One region of the Exiguobacterium sp. s189 genome, then DNA from elsewhere that is predicted to be linked to it. Evidence: a T-box and tRNA genes for the amino acid it is inferred to sense, from the RefSeq annotation. Region 1 holds a T-box; the other holds one or more tRNA genes.
What was found. A T-box is a leader RNA that pairs with one kind of tRNA and senses whether it is charged. The one in region 1 lies ahead of ileS (isoleucine--tRNA ligase), so its partner is inferred to be a tRNA-Ile.

Region 1 (7,253 bases):
TTCAATCCTGTTAAAATCGGGACTAAAATCGTCGCTCCGAACATGGCGAAGACGTGTTGAAGACTGAATAACAGCCATTGTGGAAAGTGAGCTGGACGCTCGTGGATGTGTAGAACGGGTTGTTTCATATTGAATTTCTCCTTCCTGGCCTCTCTGGACCACCTTAAAGGTTTTAAGATTATTGCTGATTGATTGTCACTTCATCTGCTGTGTCGACTTCACTGAGTCGGACGACGACTTGCTCGGACTTCGATGTCGGAACGTTCTTTCCGATAAAATCAGGTCGAATCGGAAGTTCCCGATGTCCCCGGTCAATCAAGACCGCGAGTTGAATGTAGTCTGGGCGACCATGGTCGACGAGTGCGTCCATTGCGGCACGAACTGTTCGACCGGTATATAGGACGTCGTCGACGAGGACGACGGTCTTCCCATTAATGTCATGCGGCAACTCTGTTGCCTTCACTTCTGGGTCTAACGACTTCTTCGATAAGTCATCCCGGTAAAGCGTGATGTCGAGATTCCCGAGTGCGACCGGCTTGCCTTCAATCTCTTCGATCCGGCGCGCAAGTCGGTCAGCGAGCGTCTCGCCTCTCGTCTTGATCCCGACGAGGACGACATCGTCGATTCCTTTGTTCCGCTCGATGATTTCATGAGCGATTCGTGTCAACGCTCGACGGATGGCTGATTCATCTAAAATGACGGACTGTTTCACGTCACTCCTCCTTTCATGCTTCATTCAAAAAAAAGAAGACTCCCTCGTCCGGCTGGAAAGGGAGTCTTCATCAAAAACGGCAGTCTGGTGCCGGGTTGAATTGACGTTAGTGTGACCGCGGTCACAATCCTTTCACAGCCTCTCTGGACTGGGTTTAAAGGTGTTATGCTTCCTAGACTATAAATCGGAACGTGACAGAAGTCAACGAGTTTTCTCGATTTTATCTAACTTTGCAAGTTCTGCCTTAAAGTCTTCAGGAAGTGGTGCCTCAAATTCCATCCATTCTTTTGTACGTGGATGGTGGAAACCGAGCGTCGCCGCATGGAGGGCTTGACCGCCCAAATCAATCGTGCGACGCGGTCCATATTTCGGGTCGCCTGCGAGCGGATGCCCGATATAGCGCATGTGCACACGGATTTGGTGTGTACGACCTGTCTCGAGTTTACACTCGACGAGCGTGAAGTCTTTGTAGCGCTCGAGCAAGCGGAAATGCGTCACCGCTTCTTTCGCGTTCTTGTCCGTCACGGTCATACGCTGACGATCATTCGTATCGCGACCAATCGGTGCTTCAATCGTCCCGAGTTCGTGAACGAGTTCGCCGTGAACGAGCGCGATATATTCACGCTTGATCGTCTTGTCTTTCAATTGACTCGCAAGTGATTCATGAGCCAAGTCATTTTTAGCGACCATAAGGAGACCTGTCGTGTCTTTGTCGATTCGATGCACGATTCCAGGGCGCTTGACGCCATTGATTCCTGAAAGGTCATCACAATGTCCGAGAAGTGCATTGACGAGCGTTCCAGACGTGTGACCGGCAGCAGGGTGAACGACCATCCCACGTGCTTTATTGACGACAATCATATCTTCATCTTCGAATACGATTTCAAGCGGAATGTGTTCAGGTAACACTTCGAGTTCCACCGCTTCCGGAACGTTCACTTCGATTTCATCGCCCACTTGGAGCTTATAGTTTGGTTTGACGGCACTGCCATTGACGAGAAGTGCCCCTGTCTTAATCCATTCTTGTACTTGTGAGCGTGACCATTCTCCACGGTCGCTCACCCACTTGTCGATCCTTGCCTTTTCATCGGCGACAAAAGTATAGGATTCCATTACGATTGTCCCCTTTCTTTGTGTAATTTTTCTTCAAATAAAATCCCGATGACCATCAAGATGACACCAAACGTGAGTGCCATATCGGCCACGTTAAAAATCGGGAAGTTGTAGCCAAACGGATACGTATCAACAAAATCGACGACTTCACCGCGGAACAAACGGTCGATAAAGTTACCAATCGCACCGGCCAGGAGCAGTCCAACACTGTATCCGAGAAGCTGATAGCCGTTCACCTCTTTATGCAGGAAGTAAACAAGACCCGCAACGACGAGAATCGTGATGACGAAGAAGAACACCATCTGTCCTTCTAACATCCCCCAAGCCGCTCCTTTATTGCGATAAGAGGTCCAGTATAACAAGTTCGGGATGACTTCAATCGATTGACCGATTGTCATCGTCTGAACGACCACCCATTTGGTGAGTTGATCGAGCAGAATCAAGATGACGGCCAATCCGTAATATCGTTTCATATGCGTCTCCTTTCAAGCCGTTAAGAAACCGGAGTGGGGACGCCACTCCGGTTCGTCTTAACCGATTACTGATGCACAGCGTGGGCAAAGCTCAGGATGCTCTTCGTTTTGTCCAAGCTCTGTCGAGTATGTCCAACAACGTGCACAAGCGGCACCATCTGCTTTCTTGACTGTGATTTTCGTCGTCGCATAATCGACGTCTGCCGTCTCAGCCCATTCTACTTGTGATACTTGAAGCAACTGACTGACGTTATCGATTGTTTCTAATAAAGCGGCAGTCTCTGCTTTCGGTGCGAGAACCAATTTCGCCTCGAGCGGTTTCCCGATCAATTTCTCGCCACGTGCGATTTCAATCGCTTTGAGGACATCGTCACGGAAGACGAGGAATTTCGACCATTTCTCAAGCAACGCTTGTTCGTCAGCAGTCAATGCATCCACTTCTTCTAGATCCGTCAAGAAGATGCTTGCTTCCGACTTCCCAGGGACCTCTTTCCACGCCTCATCGGCAGTGTGTGGAAGGACCGGAGCCAAGAGCTTCGTCAAAAGGACGACCGCATCGTACATGACCGTCTGAACGGCACGACGGCGGAGATCGTCTTCACGCTCGATATAAAGGATATCTTTTGTGAAGTCGAGATAGAACGATGACAACTCGTTAACGCAGAAGTTATGAACGAGATGATATACCGCCATGAAGTCAAACGTGTCATACGCTTTGACCACTTTTGCTTGGAGTTGTTTCAGTTTCGTTGCCATGAAGCGATCTGCCTCTGGCATGTCGTTGAATGCGACACGCATCGACGGATTAAATCCGTTCAAGTTTCCAAGAAGGAAACGAATCGTGTTACGCATCTTACGGTATACTTCTGACACTTGTTTAAAGTTGTCGTGTGAAGCGCGAACATCAGACTGATAGTCGACCGACGCGACCCAAAGACGAACGATTTCAGCACCATATTGCTTCACGAGGTCGTTTGGCGCAATCGTGTTACCGAGTGATTTCGACATCTTACGTCCATCCCCGTCAAGAACGAAACCGTGGCTCAAGACGTTTCGGTATGGCGCTTTGCCCGTCGTCGCAACAGCTGTTGAGAGTGACGAGTTGAACCAACCGCGGTATTGGTCAGATCCTTCAAGATAAAGGTCAGCCGGGCGACGTAGGTTTTCACGTTCCTCTAATACACCAGCGTGTGAAGAACCTGAATCGAACCAGACGTCCATGATGTCGAGTTCTTTACGGAATTCGCCGTTCGGGCTGTTCGGATGCGTGAATCCTTTAGGAAGAAGGTCTTTTGCTTCACGCTCATACCAGACGTTCGAGCCGTGCTCACGGAATAAGTTTGCGACGTGGTCGATCGTCTCGTTCGTGATGATTTCCGTTCCATCCTCTGCATAGAAGATTGGGATCGGCACGCCCCATGCACGTTGACGACTGATGACCCAGTCCCCACGGTCACGGACCATGTTGTAAAGACGTGTCATTCCCCATTCCGGAACCCAGTTCACTTCTTCGATTTCACGGAGCATGTCTTCACGGAAATCTTTGATGGAAGCGAACCATTGCGGTGTCGCACGGAAGATGACCGGTTTTTTCGTACGCCAGTCATGCGGGTACGAGTGTTTGATGAACTTCAAGTTGAGCAAGTAGCCATTCTCTTCAAGTTTCATCCCGATTTGTTTGTTCGCATCTTCATAGAACAACCCTTCGAAACCAGGCGCTTCTGCCGTCATGTAACCACGGTCATCGACCGGGCAAAGGACATCCAAGCCGTAAGCCTGTCCGACACGATAGTCATCTTCCCCGTGCCCTGGTGCTGTATGGACGAGTCCAGTCGCATCCGCTGTGACGTGGTCGCCGAGCATGACGAGTGACGTGCGGTCATACAACGGATGTTGAGCCGTCATATATTCAAAGTCGCGACCGTTCCATGAACCGCTCACAGTGTAATCAGTCCAGCCGAGCGCAGTCGTCACTTCTTCAACGAGCGTCTCTGCGACGATATAGCCTTTTCCTTCGTGTTCGATACGCGTGTACGTCAATTCATCACTCACTGCGATCCCGAGGTTCGCCGGGATTGTCCAAGGCGTCGTCGTCCAGATGACGAAATGATCGTCAGACGTCAATGTGTCTTTTCCGTCTACGACGCGGAATGCCACGTAGATGGCTGGTGATTTTTTATCGTAATATTCGATTTCAGCTTCTGCGAGTGCAGACTCCGAAGACGGCGACCAGTAGACTGGTTTCTTCCCTTTGTAGATGTATCCTTTTTCAGCCATCGTCCCGAACAAGCGGATTTGTGCCGCCTCATATTCCGGAAGGAGCGTGATATATGGATTTTCAAAGTCTGCAAGAAGACCGAGACGTTTGAACTGTTCACGTTGTGAGTTCACTTGTTCCATCGCATATTCTGCACACTTTTCGCGGAATTCAGCGACCGTCATTTCTTTACGGTTGACGCCAGCTTTTTGAAGGGCGTTCTCGATTGGAAGACCGTGCGTATCCCAACCTGGAATCATTGGAGACTGGTATCCGTTCATCCCTTTGAAACGGACGATGATGTCTTTTAGTACTTTGTTCATCGCATGTCCCATGTGGATGTCGCCGTTCGCATATGGAGGACCATCATGTAAGATATATTGTGGTTTCCCTGCATTTTTTTCTTGCACCTTGTTGTAAAGGTCCATGTCTTCCCATTCTGTTTGCATCGCCGGTTCGCGTTTTGGTAAATTCCCACGCATTGCGAATTCTGTGTTTGGCATTAATAGCGTGTCTTTGTAGTTCATCGAAACTCCTCCATCAACATTTTTTAGAAAACAAAAAAAACCAACCCATCCCTGATAGGGACGAGTTGGTTGACTCGCGGTACCACCCTACTAGTCTCACTCTCATGAGACCGCTCTCGGTAACCGATAACGAGGTCAGGCGGTCACGCTTACTCTGGTTCAGCGTGACAACTCATAGGGGATACCGATTCGAGTCTTTCTCTTAGGCTCTCACCGTCCCTAAGTCGCTTCGTAGGTATGACTCGATCGACGCGTCCTACTCAACGTGTTGATCATTTATCCATGTTGTTCTTCATTCTGTGTGACTTCGTGGTCATTATACGCAAGTTCTGATCTATCGTCAAGAACCGTCTGCACAGGCGGCTCCCCGACAATCGTCTCCCACTCTGTGCTGTTTAAGAGCTCCATTTGGGCGTCAACGAGGACACGGAAACGTGTTCGATACAACTCGACTTTTTTGAGCATTTGAACGACTTCACGTTCTGCAAGTTGCTCTTTACGGGCCGCTTCTTCTTCACGAGCGTACGCTTCACGTTCCGCTTGTTTCAAGATGAGGCTCGCTTCTTTTTGCGCGTTGTTCTTCACTTCTTCCGCTGCTTCCTGCGCGACGATGATCGACTTGTTCAATGTATCTTCCATCGAGGAGAAGTAGTCAATGCGAGCTTGCATATCGTTGACAAGTTCTTCATACCGTCGATTCTCACGAATCAATAGTTCAAACTCTTTAATGATTTGATCTAAAAATTCATTGACCTCATCGATGTCGTACCCACGAAAACGGGAAGAGAATTCTTTATTATGAATATCAATCGGTGTCAACGCCATTCGACTTTCCTCCTAAAATTTAACGTATGGTCCCATACTGGATTTTAATCTTTTCACGTTTAGTCGAACCAAGGATCTCCATCATCTTAATACGACCGTATCCACGGACGGATAAAAGATCATCTGGTTCAAGCATGAAGCTCGGATCTTCAATGACTTTATGATTCACTTTGCAGTCACCGTGTTTCACAAGCGCCTGAGCTTTCTGACGAGATATGTTGAGTACCTCGCTCACAATCGTATCAAATCGTAACGAGGACACGATGCCGAACCCTTCGACCCACTCTGTTTTCGGAACGACGAGTATGTCATCCTTCGCAACAGAGGAGATGCGAACCTTCGCTTTTCCGACACGCTCCAAGTTCATTTCGATGAACCCGACGGCTTCGCGGGTCGTAGCAAACTGGACGATTTCCTCTTCCAGGACGACGTCCCCAAACTTTTGACGCTTTAATCCAGCGTTCAGTAAAGTTCCAGTCACTTGTCGATGTGTCAGGTCAACAAATTTTGTCGGATATTCGATACGGCGAATCTCAATTTCAAAATCATCTGTATTCAGCTCATAATACTCTGGCGCCAAAATCAGCCGACGTCGTTCAGCTCCTTCAAACCCGCCATCGTCGTGAATGACGAGCTGCTTACCGACAAGCTGTTTGACGATTTGTTGTTCACGAGGATCTAAAAAGTCCGTCAACTTCAATACATAGCTGTTCTCGACTTGTTGTACCCAGTCCAACACTTGTTCGACGAACGCCCGTTCACTTGGTCTGTAGTGGTCATAAACGCTCATACATCACCCGAAAATGGCAGTGATACCGGCTTGTGCCATCCGAAGCACGAACAATGCGACGATTGGAGAGATATCGAGCATGCCACCAATTGGTGGAATAATCCGTCGAAACGGTGCTAAAAACGGTTCACATAAAAACGATAAAATTTGTCCGAACTTCGATTCGCGCGCGTTCGGGAACCATGATAATAAGATATAGCCGATGAGAATCCAACTATAAATACCAAGTAAGTCTCTCAACGTATTGCCTAAGGCAGGGATTACGTTTTCCATTCAGTTACCACCCTTTACTGTGAAGTTCATCCTCCGAAATCAAGTTTGAGATTGAACCAGTCAATTCGACATTGTTCGGAGTACACAGAATCGTGTTATGTCCAATCGAAGTCATCGATCCTTCTAGCGCATACACGACACCGGAAAGGAAGTTGACGACTTGACGTGATTGCTCTTTTGACATGCGTTGAAGATTGACGATGACAGCACGGTTTTCTTTCAATTGATCGCTAATATCTTGCGCTTCAGCAAATACACGTGGTTCAGCCAATACGACTTTCGA
Region 2 (7,253 bases), on a different contig from region 1:
ACGGTCGGACTTGTTAGCGCCGGCTTCATGACACTCCGTCAAGCGATCGGGGTCATCATGGGGGCAAACATCGGTACAACGGTGACGGCATTTATCATCGGATTCGATGTCGGTGAGTATTCACTGCCGATGATTGCAATCGGTGCAGTCTTACTCTTCTTCTTTAAGAAAGAACGTTTCCAACATCTTGGACAAGTCATCTTTGGACTTGGTGCATTGTTCTATGGTCTAGAGTTGATGGGAGACGGCATGCGTCCGCTCCGCTCAAGTGAATATTTCATCGACTTGACGCAATCAATGAGTGACAATCCGTTCCTCGGTGTCATCGTCGGTACTGTATTTACAGTCATCGTCCAGTCATCATCTGCAACAATCGGAATTTTACAAGAGCTCTATGCAGGTGGTTCAATCGACTTGGGTGCCGCTCTTCCAGTATTGTTTGGTGACAATATCGGTACGACGATCACAGCTATTTTGGCATCAATCGGTGCATCGGTTGCCGCACGCCGCGCAGCTGCAGCACACGTTATCTTTAACTTAATCGGAACGACGATCTTCATGGTCTTGTTAGTTCCGTTCACAAACTATATTTATTGGATTACAGACTTCTTGGCAATTGAAGACAAGATGCAAATTGCATTCGCACACGGAACGTTTAACGTCGTCAACACATTCGTTCAGTTCTGGTTCATCGGTTCGATTGCTTGGCTCGTGACGAAGTTGGTTCCTGGTGAGGACTCGATTGTTGATACGAAAGCACAGCATTTGGATCCAATCTTCATTCAACAGTCTCCTTCGATTGCAGTGGAGCAAGCGAAATACGAAGTCATCCGCATGGGTGATTTTGCAAAACTTGGTCTCGATGAAGCGCGCAACTATTTGACAACAGGGGATAAGAAACACTCTGAAAAGTCTGCGCATATCGAAGAAGCGTTAAACTCGTTGAATGCGAAAATCACAGATTACCTTGTGAAATTGGCTGCGGTTGATTTGACAGAGCAAGAATCACAAGAACACAAGACGCTCATGCATGCGATCAACGACATCGAACGTATCGGTGACCACGTTGAAAACATCATTGAGTTGATTGACTATAAGACTGCTACGAAAGTGACACTTTCGACAGAGGCTCAAAAAGAATTGACTGAAATGTATGACCTCACACGCGAAACGTTAGAGAAATCACTTCAGACGTTAGCGAGCGGTGACATGGTCGAAGCACGTAAAGTCATCGAAATGGAAGCGAAACTCGATATGCTCGAGCGTCAATTCCGTAAAAACCACGTTGTTCGTTTGAACACGGGTGCTTGTGATGGACAAGCAGGTATGTTCTTCGTCGACATGCTCTCAAACCTTGAGCGCATCGGTGACCATGCCATGAACATCACAGAAATCACGCTCGAAGATGCGAACGAAGTGACGGTATAAAGATGAGGCACTCCAACTACATGTTGGAGTGTTTTTCTTTTTAATGGAAAGGAATTTCCCTTGACAGTATGGAGCATATTCAGTATATTATTACTGTATAACAACATGGCGGTGTAGCTCAGCTGGCTAGAGCGTACGGTTCATACCCGTGAGGTCGTGGGTTCGACTCCCTCCGCCGCTACTTATAAGGACCCTTAGCTCAGCTGGTTAGAGCAGACGGCTCATAACCGTCCGGTCGTAGGTTCAAGTCCTACAGGGTCCATTTGAAACAACTTTCATTTTGTGAAAGTTGTTTTTTTGTTTTCAATCTAAAATTCGTGGGTAAATAGTCGTTAGCATTTTGTTTTTTGAAAAATATGAAATGAGGCGGACAAAATGGAACGAAATCACACCATGATGCAGTTTTTTGAATGGCATGTCGAAGCGGATCAAAAACATTGGAAGCGGTTAAAAGAGAGAGCGGAAGATTTAAATAAAGCTGGGATCACGGCGCTTTGGTTACCTCCTGTTACAAAAGGTCAAAGTGGCGAGGATACGGGTTACGGGATTTATGATTTATATGATTTAGGAGAATTCGATCAAAAAGGGTCGATTGCCACGAAATACGGAACGAAAAAAGAGCTTCTTGAAGCGACAACCTATTGTCAGCAAGAACTCGGGATGCAAATTTATATGGATGTCGTCATGAACCATAAAGCAGGAGCAGATGCGACCGAGAAGTTCGAAGTGCTCGAAGTGGATCAGAATGATCGCACGAAAGTGCTGTCTGACGAGCCTTTTGAAATCGAAGGATGGACAAAGTTTGATTATGAAGCTCGTGATGGGAAGTATTCTACATTTAAATGGGACTTCACACATTTTAACGGGACGGATTATGATGCAGCGACAGACCGTTCTGGCATTTTCTTTATAGTTGGAGAGAATAAAAGATGGAACGACAATGTCGATGACGAATTCGGTGTCTATGACTATTTGATGTTCGCAAACATCGATTATCATCATCCTGAAGTTCGGGAAGAAGTATTGAGCTGGGGTAAATGGTTCATTGAGGAAACGAAATGTGACGGATTCCGATTGGATGCAATCAAACATATCAACTATGACTTCGTAAAAGAATTCAGTCAGACGATGCGTGAAGAAAAGGGAGATGAATTTTATTTCGTCGGAGAGTTCTGGAAGTCAGATCTTGACGCATGCCGTGAATTCCTCGATAACATCGATTACCACGTCGATTTATTCGATGTTCCGCTCCACTATAAATTACATCAGGCGTCAGAGGAAGGGGCCGCATTCGATATGCGCACCATTTTTGATGATACGCTCGTCCAGTCACACCCGCTCCATTCAGTGACATTTGTAGACAATCACGATTCGCAACCGGAAGAGGCGCTTGAGTCGTGGGTAAAAGATTGGTTCAAACAAATCGCATACGGTCTCGTCTTGCTTCGTAAAGATGGCTATCCATGTGTTTTCTACGGGGATTACTACGGCATCGACGGTCCCCGCCCGACTGATGGGATGAAACTCGCCATTGACACACTTCTTTATGCTCGTCGGGAAAAGGCTTATGGGGAACAGGATGATTACTTTGATGATGCAAACGTCATCGGTTGGGTACGCAAAGGTGTGGAGGAGATCGAACGTTCAGGATGTGCCGTTCTCATCTCCACTTCGGACGAGGCTGAAAAGCGAATGTTCGTCGGGGAAGAGCGAGCTGGCGAAACATGGGTCGACTTGACGAATACACGAGAAGATAAAATTGAGATTGATGATGAAGGATTTGGGGTATTTAAAGTGGCGGCGGGATCTATTTCAGTCTGGGCGTTACCAGAAGAAGATGTAGAGTGAAGCATTACAATTGAGTCGACCGTCACAAATCTGTTACATTTATAACGAACGTTGTTCAAAACACTTTTAAGGGGGATTTTAGTAATGGCTAAATTTGAATTACCACAACTTGATTACGCATATGATGCACTCGAACCACACATTGACGCACGCACGATGGAAATCCACCACACGAAACACCACAACACTTACGTCACAAACGTAAACAATGCACTCGAAGGAAAAGACGTGGAGTACTCTTCACTCGAAGACTTGCTTCAAAAAATCGATTCGCTTCCTGCTGACATTCAAACTGCTGTCCGTAACAATGGTGGCGGCCACTGGAACCACTCGTTCTTCTGGAAACTCTTGAAGAAAAACGAGAACGGGACACCTTCAGGCGATCTCGCTGCTGCAATCGACGAGTCGTTCGGTAGCTTTGATGCATTCAAAGACGAGTTCACAAAAGCTGCAACTACTCGTTTCGGTTCAGGATGGGCATGGCTCGTCGTGAAGAACGGCAAACTCGAAGTGACGTCTACACCAAACCAAGATTCACCGATCATGGAAGGCGTTACGCCAATCCTCGGACTTGACGTTTGGGAGCACGCTTACTACTTGAACTACCAAAACCGTCGTCCTGACTATATCAATGCATTCTTCCACGTCATCGACTGGGATTATGTTGCGAAATTGTACGCTGACGCAAAATAAGTCGTTTGTCCCGAGATTCTTCATAGAGTCTCGGGTTTTTTTGTGTCTTTCATTAATTTGTAAACAAATTATGATATAGTGAAAAACGGACAAAATAGTAGATGACCGTGTACGCTATACTATAGAAGGAATCGATTTTGGAAGGAGATAACGGACTTGGCAAAAAATCGTGTGAAAGTGCCGAAGAAACGGCGAAACCACTTACCGTTACGTTTGAATTTGTTATTTTTCATCGTCTTCGTTCTATTTGCGACCTTAATCTTTCGATTAGGTGTCGTTCAAATCGTGAATGGGGAGTTGATTGCACGTGAAGTTCAAAAAACTGAGTCAAGTAAGATTAAATACGAGGTACCGCGAGGGAAGATTTATGACCGTAACGGTCAAGTGCTCGCGGATACGATTTCAAACTACTCGATCATGTACCGTCGTTCGCAAGTGACGAAAGCGGATGAACGCTTAGATGTCGCCAAAAAGTTATCGGAAATCGTCGATATTCCGAAAGAAGATCGCAAAATGACGGAACGTGACCGTAAGGATTACTGGATTGCAACGAATCCAGAACTCGCACAAGAACGTACACAAGCATTGATGGAGGAGTTACCGGAAGATGAGCGGGCTGCCTTGTCCAACCAAGATGTGGACCGGCTCTTGCTCGACTCCATTACAGAAGAAGAAATCACGTTCGATGATGCGACAGAAGAAATCATCGCGATCAAACATAATATGGAGAGCGGCTATGCGCTCGACCCACAAGTCATCAAAATCGGTGCAAGTCCGAAAGAGATGGCAGTCATTGAAGAAAATTTAGAAATGTTGCCAGGCGTGAGCGTCGAGCCATACTATCAACGGGACTATCCGTTCGATGAGACGTTCAAGAGTTTCTTAGGAAGCTATCGTCAAATCCCGGCAGAACAACGAGCTTCATATCAGGCGAAAGGATATGGACTGAACGACCGTGTCGGGACGTCCTACTTGGAGCAACAATATGAAGACGTCCTTCGCGGGACGCCTGCATACGATGTGTTCACGACGTATAAAGGTGAACCGGTCGGAGAACCGACTCGCGTGAGTGGGAACCCGGGGAAAGATATTGTATTGTCGACTGATATTGAATTCCAAAAAGAAGTCGACGAGATTTTGAAAAAAGCGATTCGGGCCGGACGTTCGGGAAGTCCTCATTTCGACCGAGCGTTTGCTGTTGTCATGAACCCGCAGACGGGTGAACTCCTCGCCTTGTCAGGTCAGGAGCTTGATTTAGAGACAAACGAATTCAAAGATGTCTCGACAGGTACCGTGCTCCGTGCCAGCCAAATCGGGTCAACCATCAAAGGGGCGACGGTCGCTTATGGATTCGAAGAAGGTGTCGTCGAGCCGGGAGAATATATTTATGACGCACCGATTCGAATCGGATCGTCGACCAAAGCCTCTTACCGTAACATGGGAAACATTAATGATTTAGATGCACTCGCGATGTCGTCAAACATTTATATGTTCCAGATTGCCTTGCGTTTGGCTGACTATTATTCGACTGGACAAATTGTCGGGGAAAACGTCACACAGGCGTTTGAAACGATGGAACATTATTATAAACAGTTCGGACTCGGAATCGAGACGGGAATTGATTTACCGTTCGAGTCGACCGGATTCCGTAGCGTTCCCGACCGTGTCACGCTCCTCATGGATATGTCAATCGGACAGTATATCTCGTATACGCCAATCCAGTTGGCACAATACACCTCTGCGTTAGCGAATGGCGGTTATCGCATTCAGCCGCATTTACTGAAGGAAATCATTGAACCAGGTTCGCTCGATGAAAACAAGAAACAAGTCGTCAGCACGTTCCAACCGAACGCGTTGAATAAAGTCGATATTCAAGACGAGTATATTGAGCGGGTTCGTGAAGGATATCGTCAAGGGGTTGAATCTTCATCCGGTTCATCTCGAATTTTGCAACAGACAGGGATGACTGCGGCCGGTAAGACAGGGACGGCACAGGCTATTGCTGAAGGTGCAGACGGTCAGGCGAAACGTAATGCAAAAGGTGAACCAGTCAAGACGCTTAACTCGAACCACGTCGGTTGGGCGCCGTTCGATGATCCTGAAATCGCATGGGCAATCATCATGCCTGGACTAGAGGCGGAAGGAATCAACACGCGGGTCGCGCACGATATTATGAAAGCTTACTTTAACTTAGAAGATGTGAATGCAATGCTTCAATGAAAGAAGTCACTTCGGTGACTTCTTTTTTTGTCTTTACAATTCTTTTACGTTCCGTTTATTTCTCGTTAATAGAAGTTCATTAGGATATTAATTGTAGGACAGAACAACAGATCCACAACAAAAATCAAAGCAAACTCAAGGAGGACGTCACAAATGTCTTGGATGAAAAAATCAGCTTTACTCGCTTCAATCACTTCGGTCGCACTCGTAGGTGCAGCCTGTGGGAACAATGAAGAAGGAAGTGGCGCTGCTGAAGGCGATGCGCTCTCAGGAAAAGTCGTCATGGACGGATCATCAACTGTATTCCCAATCATGGAAGCAGTCGCAGAAGAATATTCAGCTGAACAACCAGAAGTTGAAGTGACAGTCGGTGTCTCTGGTACGGGTGGTGGCTTCAAACGCTTCGTGACGGGAGAGACAGACTTCTCGAACGCATCACGTGAAATCAAAGAAGAAGAAGCAGCTGAAGCTGAGAAAAATGGTGTGGAATTTACACAACTCTCAGTCGCACTTGATGGTCTTTCACTCGTTGTGAACCCAGCAAACGATTGGGCACAAGATATCACAATTGAAGAATTGAATAAAATGTGGACAGATACAAGCGTGAAAACGTGGAAAGACGTTCGCTCGGACTGGCCAGATGAGGAAATCTCATTCTTCGCACCAGGTAAAGATTCAGGTACGTACGATTTCTTCGACGAGAAAGTTCTTGATGAGACAGATATTCGTCAAGACGCACAATTGTCTGAAGATGACAACGTACTCGTCACAGGTGTAGCTGGGACAGAAGGGGCAATCGGATTCTTCGGATTTGCTTACTACCTCGAGAACCAAGACACACTTCGTGCCTTGAATGTTGAAGGAGTAGAGCCGACACATGACACAATCAACGATTTGTCTTACCCGCTCTCGCGTGAAATTTACACGTATGTCAACAACGCTTCGTTGAAAGACAAAGAGCAAGTAGCTGACTTCGCACGCTTCATGAACGAAAATGCAGCTGACCTTTCTGAAGAGGTTGGTTACGTAAAAATGGAGCAAGCGCGTTACGACGAAAACATGAA

Region 2: it encodes a tRNA-Ile, which carries the amino acid that the T-box ahead of ileS (isoleucine--tRNA ligase) is inferred to sense. The anticodon was not compared.

The regions. Positions count from the first base shown of each region.
Region 1 covers NZ_JACSKM010000002.1:323,736-330,988, forward strand. The annotation lists gene KNO99_RS04435 (uracil-xanthine permease family protein) at 1-128, opposite strand, end outside; gene pyrR (bifunctional pyr operon transcriptional regulator/uracil phosphoribosyltransferase PyrR) at 179-712, opposite strand; gene KNO99_RS04445 (RluA family pseudouridine synthase) at 914-1,825, opposite strand; gene lspA (signal peptidase II) at 1,825-2,298, opposite strand; gene ileS (isoleucine--tRNA ligase) at 2,356-5,082, opposite strand; T-box leader at 5,136-5,355, opposite strand; gene KNO99_RS04460 (DivIVA domain-containing protein) at 5,359-5,907, opposite strand; gene KNO99_RS04465 (YlmH family RNA-binding protein) at 5,927-6,697, opposite strand; gene KNO99_RS04470 (YggT family protein) at 6,701-6,970, opposite strand; gene KNO99_RS04475 (cell division protein SepF) at 6,975-7,253, opposite strand, start outside.
Region 2 covers NZ_JACSKM010000007.1:12,329-19,581, forward strand. The annotation lists gene KNO99_RS09770 (Na/Pi cotransporter family protein) at 1-1,428, shown strand, start outside; tRNA gene KNO99_RS09775 (tRNA-Met) at 1,536-1,609, shown strand; tRNA gene KNO99_RS09780 (tRNA-Ile) at 1,617-1,690, shown strand; gene KNO99_RS09785 (alpha-amylase) at 1,804-3,276, shown strand; gene KNO99_RS09790 (superoxide dismutase) at 3,361-3,969, shown strand; gene KNO99_RS09795 (peptidoglycan D,D-transpeptidase FtsI family protein) at 4,126-6,189, shown strand; gene KNO99_RS09800 (PstS family phosphate ABC transporter substrate-binding protein) at 6,343-7,253, shown strand, end outside.